One region of the Jejuibacter sp. L23 genome, then DNA from elsewhere that is predicted to be linked to it. Evidence: predicted binding sites of a transcription regulator. Region 1 holds the regulator's gene; each other region holds the start of a gene.
What was found. Region 1 encodes Fur, which represses iron uptake genes when iron is present. Its sites were predicted from a motif close to ATAATAATGAGAACNACTATCAA; they were not measured.

Region 1 (4,391 bases):
GCGGCAAAAGTCGGAATTAACCGGAAATTGCCACCGCACGGCAGAATGCCGAACATGATACCCTAACCAGACGAACTCAAAAAAAGAACTTTGCGATGAAACTCAATACCCGCCTGCAAACTGCACAATCCAGGGACGACCATGCGCCCGTCGTCCTGATTCACGGCCTGTTCGGCAGCCTGGACAATCTTGGGGTGCTGGGACGCTCTCTGGTGCAAGATCGCACGGTGCTGCAGCTCGATCTGCGCAATCACGGTCTCTCCCCGCGAAGCGATAGCATGACGTACAGGGAAATGGCGCAGGACGTGCTGGATACTCTGGACGACTGTCAGCTTGATAAAGTGACGCTGATCGGCCACTCCATGGGCGGTAAAGTGTCGATGGCGCTGAGCGCCCTGGCTCCGGAGCGCATCGAACAACTGGTGATGATTGATATTGCACCGGTGGCCTACCCGGTGCGCCGCCATGATGCCATCTTCGCCGCTGTGCGCGCAGTGACCGACAGTGGCGTTACCCGCCGCCACGATGCCGCGGCGATAATGCGCGAACACATCGAGGAAGAAGGCGTTATCCAGTTCCTGCTGAAATCCTTCGCCAGCGGCGAGTGGCGCTTCAATGTGCCGGTGCTCTGGGATCAGTACGACAATATCACCGGTTGGGAGCCCACGCCCCCCTGGCCGCACCCGGCGCTGTTTATCCGCGGCGGCGATTCACCTTATATTCAGGCTTCCTCACAGGCGGAGATTGCCGCACAGTTCCCCCAGGCCCGCGCGCACGTCATCGCCGGTGCCGGACACTGGGTCCACGCGGAAAAACCCCAGGCGGTACTGCGGGCCATTGATCGCTTCCTTACTTCTGATTAAAAACCCATCGTCCGGTCGCCAGATACGCTCCAGGCGTTGGCGCACCGGATGGCACTAATGTATGATGGCGCGCTGTAAAAATCCGCTCCCGTAGCCTTTTCCCTGTCCAGCAGCAGCAAATCATGGCAAAAGAACAAACGGACCGCACGACGCTCGATCTCTTTGCGAACGAGCGCCGCCCGGGTCGACCCAAAACCAATCCGCTGTCGCGTGACGAGCAACTGCGCATCAACAAGCGCAATCAGCTCAAACGTGACAAAGTCCGCGGCCTGAAGCGCGTTGAGCTCAAACTCAATGCCGAGGCGGTGGATGCGCTCAATGAGCTCGCCGATGCGCGTAACATCAGCCGCAGCGAGCTTATCGAAGAGATTCTGCTGAGCCAGCTCGCCCAGCTCCGGGGCTAAGACCGCCCCTTACGCCGTCAGGTATGTTGCATACTGTGCACCCTGCGGCGAATAGCGGTTTCCGCACTCGAAGGGCTTCTGCTATGATTGCCCTATCCGTGGGCATTACGCAGCCACCATACTTTTTTAGATTCAAGAGGTTACTTTACTCATGGCAATCGTAGGCATTTTTTTCGGCAGCGACACCGGCAATACCGAAAATATCGCAAAAATGATTCAGAAACAGCTCGGTAAAGAAGTTGCTGAGGTGCATGATATTGCTAAAAGCAGCAAAGAAGACCTGGAAGGCTTCGATATTCTGCTGCTTGGTATCCCGACCTGGTACTACGGTGAAGCACAGTGTGACTGGGACGACTTCTTCCCCACGCTGGAAGAGGTAGACTTCAACGGTAAGCTGGTTGCGCTGTTTGGCTGCGGCGATCAGGAAGACTATGCGGAATACTTCTGCGACGCGCTGGGTACCATTCGCGATATTATCGAACCGAACGGCGCCACCATCGTGGGTCACTGGCCGACCGAAAGTTACCACTTCGAAGCGTCGAAAGGGCTGGCCGATGATGACCACTTCCTGGGTCTGGCTATCGATGAAGACCGTCAGCCGGAGCTGACCAACGAGCGCGTTGAGAAATGGGTTAAGCAGATCTCTGAAGAGCTGCATCTTGATGAAATCATCAACGCCTGATGATAAGTTGTTGCGGCGCGATCTGCGCCGCATTAATAGATATAACCGATAGTAATAATTGATACATTTCCTTAACTTTGCCCCACTAAGTTGTACAATAAGCCCGGTAAATTGGGCATCGGTGCCGTATCTGGCATAATTTTTCCCACTTTTTTATTCACATTTTTGCAGGTTGAACGCGGTTTTCATTTACCCTTCACGGTTCTATAATGAGACGCATTCATCTTTTTCATGAATTCTATGCAGTGCTCCAGAGGAGCTAAGTCATTAAGCAACAGGACATATTCCGCATGACTGACAACAATACCGCATTAAAGAAGGCCGGCCTGAAAGTCACGCTTCCCCGGTTAAAAATCCTGGAAGTGTTACAGGAGCCTGAAAATCACCATGTCAGTGCGGAAGACTTGTACAAGCGACTGATCGATATGGGTGAAGAGATTGGTCTGGCCACGGTTTACCGCGTGCTGAACCAGTTCGACGATGCAGGCATTGTCACCCGTCACAACTTCGAAGGCGGAAAGTCTGTTTTTGAGCTGACGCAGCAGCATCATCACGATCACCTTATCTGCCTGGATTGCGGCAAGGTGATTGAATTCAGCGATGATTCTATTGAAACTCGTCAGCGCGAGATCGCCACCCGGCACAATATCCGCCTGACCAACCACAGCCTCTACCTGTACGGCCACTGCGCTGAAGGAGACTGTCGGGAAGACGATGGCGCCCATGAGGCCAGCAAGAAGTAAGCGAGTCTACGCCACAGCCAAAAAAAACCGGAGATCGCTCTCCGGTTTTTTGTATAGAGAATAAAACCCCGGCGCAGAGGCCGGGGTTTTACTTATGGCGATTCAGGCGCGCAATATTAGCCGCCCATTTTCGCCCAGGTATCACGCAGTCCAACGGTGCGGTTAAATACCGGCTTATCGGCGCTGCTGGTCAGCCCATCAAGACAGAAGTAGCCTTCACGTTCGAACTGGTACGCATTTTCCGGCTGTGCCGCCTTCAGGCTCTGCTCGCCGTAGCCCTGCTTCACCACCAGCGATTCTGGGTTAACGGTAGAAAGGAAATCCTCCGCCGAGCCCGGGTTCGCCACGCTGAACAGACGGTCATAGAGGCGGATTTCAATGGGCAATGCGTGAGCGGCGCTGACCCAGTGAATCACCCCTTTCACCTTGCGGCCATCGGCCGGATCTTTGCTCAGGGTATCAGCATCGTAGCTACAGCGAATCGCGGTGATATTGCCATCGGCGTCTTTTTCCACCTCTTCGGCTTTGATCACATAGGCGTTACGCAGACGTACCTCTTTGCCCAGCACCAGACGCTTATACTGCTTGTTCGCTTCTTCACGGAAGTCAGCGCGATCGATCCAGATTTCACCGCTGAAAGGCACCTCGCGGTTACCCATCTCCGGACGGTTCGGATGATTCGGCATGGTCACCATCTCGCTCTGCCCCTGCGGGTAGTTGGTGATGATAAGCTTAACCGGATCGATAACCGCCATCGCACGCGGCGCATTCTCATTCAGATCTTCGCGAATGCAGGCTTCCAGCGACGCCATCTCAACGGTGTTGTCCTGCTTGGTCACGCCGATACGTTTGCAGAATTCGCGGATAGAGGCCGCAGTGTAGCCACGGCGACGCAGACCGGAAATGGTCGGCATACGCGGATCGTTCCAGCCTTCCACTATCTTCTCGGTCACCAGCAGATTGAGTTTACGCTTGGACATAATGGCGTATTCCAGATTCAGGCGCGAAAACTCGTACTGACGCGGATGAGCCGGAATGGTGATATTGTCCAGCACCCAGTCATACAGGCGGCGGTTATCCTGGAATTCCAGGGTACACAGCGAATGGGTGATCCCTTCCAGCGCATCGGAAATGCAGTGGGTGAAATCATACATCGGGTAGATGCACCACTTATTGCCGGTCTGGTGATGATCGGCAAATTTAATGCGGTACAGCACCGGATCGCGCATCACCATAAACGGCGATGCCATATCGATCTTCGCACGCAGGCAGGCGGTGCCCTCGGCGAATTCACCGGCACGCATCTTTTCAAACAGCGCCAGGTTCTCTTCCACGCTGCGATCGCGATACGGGCTGTTCTTGCCCGGCTCGGTCAGAGTGCCGCGGTATTCACGAATTTGCTCCGGCGTCAGTTCATCAACGAAAGCCAGGCCTTTGTTGATCAGTTCGATGGCGTAGTGGTACAGCTGGTCGAAATAGTCAGAGGAGTAACGCACGTCACCCGCCCAGTGAAAGCCCAGCCACTCGACATCCTGCTTAATGGAGTCCACATACTCGATATCTTCTTTAACCGGGTTAGTGTCGTCGAAGCGCAGATTGCAGGTGCCCTGGTAATCCTGAGCGATGCCGAAGTTCAGGCAGATGGATTTCGCATGGCCGATATGCAGATAGCCGTTCGGCTCAGGAGGGAAACGCGTGC
Region 2 (4,391 bases), 910 kb from region 1:
TGCAGTTTATGGTCCAGGGCGCCTGGGGCGTGGTACCGACCTGGCTGAATGAGCTGGTACCAGCTAATGCTCGTGCCGTACTGCCTGGCTTCGTTTACCAGTTGGGTAACCTGATTGCTTCGGTGAATGCGACGCTACAGGCGACCATCGCCGAACGCCACGGTGGCGATTATGGTCTGGCGATGGCCATTGTGGCCGGGACGGTGGCGATTCTTATCTGCCTGCTGGTGGCCTTTGGCCGGGAAACCCGGGGGATGGTGATTTCTGGCCAGCAGGGCGTAACCCCGGCGTCACGGCAGCACAGTCATTGACAGAGATCGGCCCATGTGGCTTCTGTGAGCTCCGCAAGCCGGGAAGGCGATATACGTACGGCGCTATGGATGGCGCCCGCGGCGGGGAGAACTTCAGCAAATTGTTGCAGGGAAACATCGCAGTAAATCGGTAGCGGATTCTCCAGCCCAAACGGGCAGACGCCCCCCACCGGATGGCCGGTCCAGGTCACCACTTCATCGCTGCTCAGCATCCGGGCCTTGGCGCCAAAAAAGGACTTTAGCTTCTTATTGTCGAGGCGAGCGTCTCCTTTCGCGACGACCAGTACCACATTGTCTTTTACTTTGAGTGAGAGTGTTTTGGCGATCTGCCCGGGCGTTACACCATGAGCGACGGCGGCCAGTGCGACAGTAGCGGTACTCTGATTCAGTTCAATGATTTCAATATCGGGGGCATTGTCGGCAAAAAACTGCCTAACGGATTGCAGGCTCATTAATCTTCTCCTGATAAATGCGCCTGATAATCTGTCACAGGGAGAGCGGGCTGTAAACCGCCAGGACTGCTATAGCGACCGGGAATTCAGAGCTTTCTGTATGTAGGGGATTATTTCAGGGTGCAGTCGCCGCACTGCTGGACACCGGGCAGTCGGTTGCGCTGGCAGCAGGTGCGGCGTACCAGCAGGCCGTCGCGCGGAACGACGGTGCGAAACAGCGGGTTATCGCGACCGCAGCTTAACTGTTTGCTGAAGAAGCAGCGCTGGCGCAGGGCATGATACTGTTCATCGCCCAGCAGGGAACGGATTTCGCCCAGGAACCAGTTCACCAGATAGCCGGTGTTGCTCCAGATTAGCTTGCCGCTAACGCCGCCGCTGTTTTCCAGAGCGCTGACGACCGGCAGAATGCCATCCATCCACAGTGATTCCAGGCGCTGCTCAAACGAGAGTGTCGTGAGTTGGCGATTTTCGCGAACGTGCAGATGGAAGTGGGCGACGCGGCCGGTTTCATGGAAGACGGCGTGTACGGCGTCAGGGGCGACTGACAGCGCTTTACCAGAATGGAACAGCGCCAGCATTAGTGGGGGCACCAGCAGGCCGATGTACCACTGCGCCCAGAGAGAGGCCAGTGGCTTATTCTGGCGCTGCGCATCCGGGTCGTTACGATAGATATGTTGCGCGTAGCTTGCCATCAGGGCTTCGAGGGTGGCAGGGCGGGACCATTCGCTCAGCGTCATTCCCTCTGCCGGAAGCTGGTCCAACAGAGTTATGGTCTCATTAAACCACGGGCGCTGTTCACTAAAGGCGGCACGAAGCGTTTCGGCCAGCGGCTGCATCCTGCCTGTCTGTTCCGGCAGCCAGATCCCCGGCTGCGCAATGTGCGTGCTCTGTAGTGACATAGGCGAATTGCCAATCTAAATGATAATGATTGCCAATCTTAATCATCGCTATAACCGATGGCAAGGGATTTCCTGGAAGGCATGCGTAGCATCAAAAAATGGTGATAGCAGAAGAAAAAAGTGGGCTGACAAATGAGAAATACTACCATATGATACTGGTTATCATTATCAATTGTTGGAATAGTCGATATGTTGCAACGGGGTCTGGAAAGCGGTTGGGCTGGCCTGTTTTCTGGCGTTCTGGTGGCGTCGGGGCTGATACTGGGCGATCTCTCGTTTGGCACCTGGCGGTTACTGATGGCGCTGGCGATGGTGGCGACCGTCGCGATGCTGTTCCACCGGCGGCTGCGCCACTATCTGCTGTTGCCATCCTGCATTGTCGTCGCGATGGGAATGGTGCCTGTGCTGATGCATAGCGCAGCGTTTTCCGGCCATTAGCGGGAAGGGCATGAAAAAGCGTTTGGATTTTGGGGAAATAAGAGAAAAATCAGGAAGAGACTGGTGCGAGGGGAGGGACTTGAACCCTCACGTCCGTAAGGACACTAACACCTGAAGCTAGCGCGTCTACCAATTCCGCCACCTTCGCACAGTTTGTCTGATGTGATATCGCCCGCGCAGTGGTGCGAGGGGAGGGACTTGAACCCTCACGTCCGTAAGGACACTAACACCTGAAGCTAGCGCGTCTACCAATTCCGCCACCTTCGCAGGTACTGCTAACGATATCTTGTGGTTGTTGGTGCGAGGGGAGGGACTTGAACCCTCACGTCCGTAAGGACACTAACACCTGAAGCTAGCGCGTCTACCAATTCCGCCACCTTCGCATCACAGCGCGAGAAATCTCGCAACCACGGGGGCGCATTCTAGATGTTTTATCGCCGTCGTCAACAGTTAATTATGTGCCGTCATGCTGAATGGTGCAAAAAGCGGCACATTGGGCAAAAAACGTTAACGGCGGGCGCCGCGGCCATATATGGCGCGATATACCTTAAAGCGTCCGTTCTGGGCCAGCACCTCGTGACTGCCGAAAACTTCGTCCAGCACATTCGGATATGGCAGGAAGGCGTTGGCGACAATTCTGAGCTCGCCGCCGCTGTTCAGGTGGCGTACGGAGTGACGGATGAGCTGACGAGCAGCTTCCAGGCTGGTTTCGCGCCCTTCGTGGAACGGCGGGTTGGAGAGGATGATATCGAAACGCCCCTGTACGTCGGACAACACATTACTGGCCAGTACGTTGCCTTCCAGACCGTTTGCAGCAAGCGTCGCGCGGCTGGCGGCCAGAGCCGGGGCCGAAACGTCACACAGGGTCAGACGCACTTTGGGGGAATGACGCGCCAGCGCAACGGCGAGTACCCCGGCGCCGCAGCCTACATCCAGCACTTTACCTTTGGTATGGGGCATAAAGGTGGAGAGTAGCAGTTGGCTGCCGCTGTCGAGCCCGTCGCGGCTGAAGACGCCGGGCAGGGTTTTGATGGTCATGCCGTCGTGGTGATACTCGCCCCACCAGGCTTCAGGGTCGAAAGCCGGGCGCGTTTCGAGCTGGCCATAGTAGAAGCCGCAGCGTCGGGCGCTGTCCACTTTATTCAAAGTCGCATAGTCCGCCAGCATCTGTTCGGCGCTGCGCACGCCGCTGCGGTTTTCCCCGACGATGAAAATATCGCATCCTTCCGGCAGCAGCGACAGCAGGTTCATTAGCTGATACTGGGCTTCGGGCTTGTTTTTGGGCCAGTAGTAGACCAGCGTATCGCTGTCGCCGATGGCATCGGCATCGGCCTGCAGGCCAAAACGGGCGCGATCATCCATCTGCGCGCTCAGTAGCTGCCAGTGGTGGTACTGCCAGGCGTACACCCGGCTCTGGGCCGTTTCGATCTGTGCTGGCAGGGTATCCTGGAGATCGCCTGCGAACAGCACGCGGCGGTGGGTAAAATCATCACTGTGGCGCAGCACGACTTCGCTTGCGGGGCACCAGGCGGACATAAAACGACTCCTTCTCATAGTTGGCCGGGGATTATAACCCCAACGCGCCGGAAGCGGCATCTGTTGGCGGGGATTCGATGAATTTGCTATATTTGCGGCCTTCTGGTGACTGGAGCAGATTTCGTGATGACATCCCGACGTGACAGGCAGCTCACGCAACTGGGGATCACCCAGTGGCGGCTTCGACGCCCCGCGGTGTTGCAGGGCGAAATCGCGCTCAGAATCCCCGAACATATCCGCCTGGTGATGGTGGCTGATAAGCCGCCCGCATTAACCGATCCCCTGATTCAGGACGTGCTGCGCGCGCTGATGCTAACGGAGGCCAGTGTGCTGCCGCTTACGCCAGAGCGTGCGGCGTTGCTGCCTGAGGGGAGCCGCTGCAATAGCTGGCGGTTGGGCGTGGAAGCGCCGCTGACGCTGCCTGGCGTCCAGCTCTCTTCACCGGGTTTCGACGAGCTTCTTCATAACGTTGCGGCGCGTATCGCGCTCTGGCGTCAGATTTGTGAACATGAACAGGATCTCTTCCCTTAATCCGGAGGATTTGGCGCAGGCCTGGGCCATTGAACAGCGCAGCCACGCCTTCCCATGGAGCGAAAAAACTTTCGCAAGCAATCAGGGTGAACGTTATCTCAACTTCCGGCTCAATGTGGATGACGAGATGGCGGCATTCGCCATTACCCAGGTGGTACTGGACGAAGCTACGCTGTTTAATATCGCGGTCGATCCCGCCTGGCAGCGGCGCGGGCTTGGCCGTC
Region 3 (4,391 bases), 690 kb from region 1:
CAGCGTCAGACCACTCAACGCCGTTTCATAGAAGGTGTAATCCATCCACAGCGATGCCATATTGCGCGGCACTTCGACCGGGCGCTGATGGTTATACAGAGTGTCTTCCGTATATTCGGCGTCGGTATAGCTGTAGGCCGCCGTCATATTGATATTGGCCGTCAGCGCCGCTTTCGCTTCCAGCTCGAAGCCACGTGAGCGAATCTCGCCGCCCATGGTGCTATAGAGTTCATTGCGCGGATCCACCGTCAGGTTTTTGTCCTTGGTGATCTGGAACACCGAGGCAGTCACACTAACTGGCTTATCTTTAGGAATATATTTCACCCCGGCTTCATACTGCTTGCCGCGTGATGGATCGAATGCTTTACCGTCATATGAACGCCCGGAATTCGGTTCAAACGATTCGCTGTAGCTGAAGTACGGGGAAACGCCGTTATCAAACAGGTAGTTCAGACCGCCACGCCAGGTGAAGGCTTCATCGCGGTTAATATCATTGGAAGCGCTGGCATAGCTGGTTTTACGGGTATGTACGCTGGATTTAGCAAAATCATAGCGCCCACCCAGGGTCAGCACCCATTTATCCCATTCAGCCTGGTCCTGCACATACAGACCGGTCTGTTCCAGGCGGTTAACCACCTGATATTTATCCGCATACGGATAAATATTGGACGGCGTTACGCCGCGGCTACCGAGATCGAGCGGATCGGCATCGCCGTACTGGGCGTCTACATCGTTACGGCTGCGCAGATAATCCACCCCGGTCAGCAGCGTGTGGGCCACCGGGCCGGTATGGAATTTACTTTCCAGTTGGGTATCGACGCCGAAATTGGTCAGGTCTTCATCTGAACGCACATAGCTACGCTTCAGCATATTGCCCTGCCCCGTCATACCAAAGCCATAGACTGAACGATACAGGGTATGTACCCGCGAATAGCGTAGGTTCTGGCGTACGGTAAAGGTGTCGTTAAAGGCGTGCGCAAAGCTGTAGCCCACCATCTGCTGGCGGCGCTGCATTTTGTTGTCCGGATCGCCTTCGTTGTAGTCGGTCGGCAGCTTGTGCGAATGACCATCGGCATCCACATAGGGCACCACGGTGCCGGTGCGCGGCAACCAGCCGTAGTAACCGGCGTGCGGATCGCTCTGGAAGTTGCTCAGGAAGGTGAAGTCAGTTTTATCGTCCGGGCGCCAGCTAAAAGAGGGCGCAATGGCGTAACGGTTAGATTTAACGCGATCCTGCTGGGCATCCTGGCTGAAAGCCAGACCGGTTAAGCGGTATGAAAAGACGCCGTCATCGTCCAGGGCATCGCTAAAGTCAAAGCCGGTCTGCCACAGGTTACGTGAACCGGCCTTAAACTGAACTTCGCGCAGCGGTTCAGTGGTCGGACGCTTACTGACCATCGATATCACCCCGCCGGGGTTGCTGTTACCGTACAGTACCGATACCGGGCCGCGAATCAGCTCCGCGCGCTCCAGGAAATAGGGATCCATCGAGACTTCAGAGTAGTTATTCCCCTGTAAGCGCAGACCATCCAGATACTGGTTGGTGTTCACCGTAGAAGGCGAGGTAAAGCCGCGAATCGACACCACATCATAGGTACTGGAGCTGCCGCGGGTCGCAAATACGCCCGGCGTATAGCTTAACGCCTCTTTCACGGTCTGGGGCTGGCGCATATCCATCTCTTCGCGGGTCACCACGGAGATCGACTGCGGCACCTTCTCTATTGGGGTATCGGTTTTGGTACCGGTGGCGCTCTGTTTAGCCGCGATGGTCGGCGCCGGGCCCCAGGCGCTCTCCTGAGCGACGTTCGCCGCGTCGGCGGAAACAGTAATGGTATCTTCGGGTTTAGCCTCATCGGCGGCGAATGCCGGGGCAGTCACGCCGCCCAGCGCCGCGGCTATCAGTATGGCCAGTCGACAAACGGGAAGCTGAGCTGCCCGAACGGTGAAACAACGCGTCATGGTAAATTCTCTTAGTGAGAGGTGCCAGGTTGAACGAAAACGAGAATTATTATTATGACTGCGGATAATATGCGAAAGATTGCGCGTATATCAAGCGCCGCTCCGTCCTGGGGCCCTTGTCAGGTCGGGAAATAACCAGGCAAAGCACACGGTCATTTTGTACTGTGTGAAATGTTGCATTGATGTTCTGTATGACGTTATCGAAATGCGCCTGGTGTTAGCAAAAAAAATCCCCCGACTGGTCGGGGGATTTCGCTTTTTGCCAGTATTGTTCGGTTAGTCGCCGCCGAACATATCTTTAATCCAGCCGGCAACGCCGTCGCTCTTCTTCTCTTCCTGCTGCTGCTCCTGTTGCTGCTGCGGCGCAGTCTCAGCGTTATTGAACGGGTTGCGGGAATCCATCTCCTGCTGGCTCTGCTGGCAGAGGCCATCCGGATTGGTGGTCCAGACCGGAAGCGTTCGGTAACCGCCCGAGCACTGGAAGTTGCCCATATCATCCACGCCCATATCGACGATATCTTCCGGCGGCGTCAGGGTCAGCGGAATCGGCGACTGATCGCTCAGATAGCGCTGGTAGAGCGACATTGCACCGCTGGAGCCGTACAGATGGGTCGGCTGGTTGTTGTCGCGTCCCACCCAGGTAATCACTACCTCTTTACCGTCGATACCGGCAAACCAGGTATCGACCTGATTGTTGGTGGTACCGGTTTTACCCGCCAGGTTCAGACCCGGAAACTTCGCCCCCAGCGCATGGCCGGTGCCGCGTTTCATCACCTGCTGCATGGTGTAGAGCGTCAGATAGGCCCCCTGAGCCGGTACGGCGCGCTCTGCCTGCGGATAGCTCTGATACAGCGCGGTACCGTCTTCGGCAATCACCGAACGCAGTACCGACAGTTCCGCCCGGTTACCGCCGCTGGCGATAGTCTGGAACGCCTGGGCCACTTCTACCGGCGTCAGGTTCAGGGCGCCCAGCAGCATAGCCGGAACCGGATGCAGCTGATCTTTCGGCACCCCCAGTTTGGTCCAGGTTTCAGTGACCGCGGGCAGACCCAGCGACAGGCCCAGATTCACCGTCGGCACGTTCATCGAACGGGTTAGCGCATCCACCAGCATCACCTGGCCGCTAAAGCGACGGTTGTCGTTTTGCGGCGACCAGGTCTTGCCACCCGGCTGCGGTAGTGAGATCGGCGCATCGGCAATCCAGGTGTTGAGCCGGTACTTGTTCGGCTGACTCAGGGCCGTCAGATAGGTAGCCGGTTTTGCCAGCGAGCCGATAGAACGACGCGCCTGCATGGCGCGGTTATAACCGGCAAAGTTAGGATCGGAACCACCAACCATAGCGCGAACTTCACCGCTAAAGCGGTCGACCACCACCATCGCGGTTTCCAGATCGTCCAGCTTACGCTGCTTCTTGAGCGCCGGAATACCGTCGGTCACCGCTTTTTCTGCGGCATCCTGAGACACCGAGTCAAAGGTGGTGAAGATCTTCACGCCAGAGAGATCCTTAACCTTATCCCCCAGCTTGTCGTGCAGCTGCTGACGCACCATCTGCATAAAGGCAGGCTGCGGCGAAATCACGCCGCCGCGCGGCTGAACGCCCAACGGACGGGCGCTGAGCATGTCATACAGCTCCTGGTCGATAATCTTCTGCTGTTGCAGCAGTCGCAGCACCAGGTTACGGCGCTCCAGCGCCAGCTTCGGATTACGCCACGGGTTATACAGCGAAGCCCCTTTCACCATCCCCACCAGCAGCGCCTGCTGATCGAGGCTCAGCTCCTCTACCGGACGGCCGAAGTAATAAAGGCTGGCCAGCGGGAAACCGCGGATCTGGTCGTTACCGCTCTGGCCGAGATACACCTCGTTCAGGTACAGCTCCAGGATGCGATCCTTACTGTAACGGGCATCCATGATCAGCGCCATATAGGCTTCGTTAGCCTTACGCCACAGGGTGCGCTGGTTGGTCAGGAACAGGTTCTTCACCAACTGCTGGGTCAGAGTACTTCCCCCCTGCACCGCTTTACCCGCGGTTATATTGGCGAGAAAAGCGCGGCCAATGGAGTAGAGGCTGATGCCGTCATGCTCGTAGAAGTGGCGGTCTTCGGTGGCCACCAGGGTATCGACCAGCAGCTCCGGGAAGCCGCTGCGCGGCACGAACAGGCGCTGCTCGCCGTTGGGCGAAGAGAGCATGGTAATCAGCCGCGGATCCAGGCGGAAGAAGCCAAAATCGCGACCGGTTTCCATATTCTTGATGGATTCCAGACGATCGCCATCAAAGGTGAGGCGCGCGCGAATCTGCCCTTCTTTGCTGTCAGGGAAATCGAACGGGCGACGCAGCATCTCGATGCTGTTGCCCTTCACGGTGAACTCGCCAGGGCGGGTAATACGCGTCACCTGACGGTACTGCGTCCCTTCCAGTAGCTTCACCATCTCTT

Region 2: a site for Fur is predicted at 1,812-1,834, ahead of fhuF (siderophore-iron reductase FhuF). Genes of this name have one in related genera too.
Region 3: a site for Fur is predicted at 1,993-2,015, ahead of fhuA (ferrichrome porin FhuA). Genes of this name have one in related genera too.

What each region holds. Positions count from the first base shown of each region.
Region 1 covers NZ_CP138199.1:1,676,876-1,681,266, reverse strand. Annotated here, with positions in the region: gene ybfF (esterase) at 96-863, shown strand; gene ybfE (LexA regulated protein) at 986-1,267, shown strand; gene fldA (flavodoxin FldA) at 1,419-1,949, shown strand; gene fur (ferric iron uptake transcriptional regulator) at 2,240-2,692, shown strand; gene glnS (glutamine--tRNA ligase) at 2,809-4,391, opposite strand, start outside.
Region 2 covers NZ_CP138199.1:768,632-773,022, forward strand. Annotated here, with positions in the region: gene SCU88_RS03555 (MFS transporter) at 1-311, shown strand, start outside; gene SCU88_RS03560 (YbaK/EbsC family protein) at 305-763, opposite strand; gene fhuF (siderophore-iron reductase FhuF) at 874-1,662, opposite strand; gene SCU88_RS03570 (DUF1435 family protein) at 1,852-2,100, shown strand; tRNA gene SCU88_RS03575 (tRNA-Leu) at 2,162-2,248, opposite strand; tRNA gene SCU88_RS03580 (tRNA-Leu) at 2,281-2,367, opposite strand; tRNA gene SCU88_RS03585 (tRNA-Leu) at 2,397-2,483, opposite strand; gene rsmC (16S rRNA (guanine(1207)-N(2))-methyltransferase RsmC) at 2,608-3,636, opposite strand; gene SCU88_RS03595 (DNA polymerase III subunit psi) at 3,763-4,167, shown strand; gene rimI (ribosomal protein S18-alanine N-acetyltransferase) at 4,145-4,391, shown strand, end outside.
Region 3 covers NZ_CP138199.1:983,369-987,759, reverse strand. Annotated here, with positions in the region: gene fhuA (ferrichrome porin FhuA) at 1-1,959, opposite strand, end outside; gene mrcB (bifunctional glycosyl transferase/transpeptidase) at 2,236-4,391, opposite strand, start outside.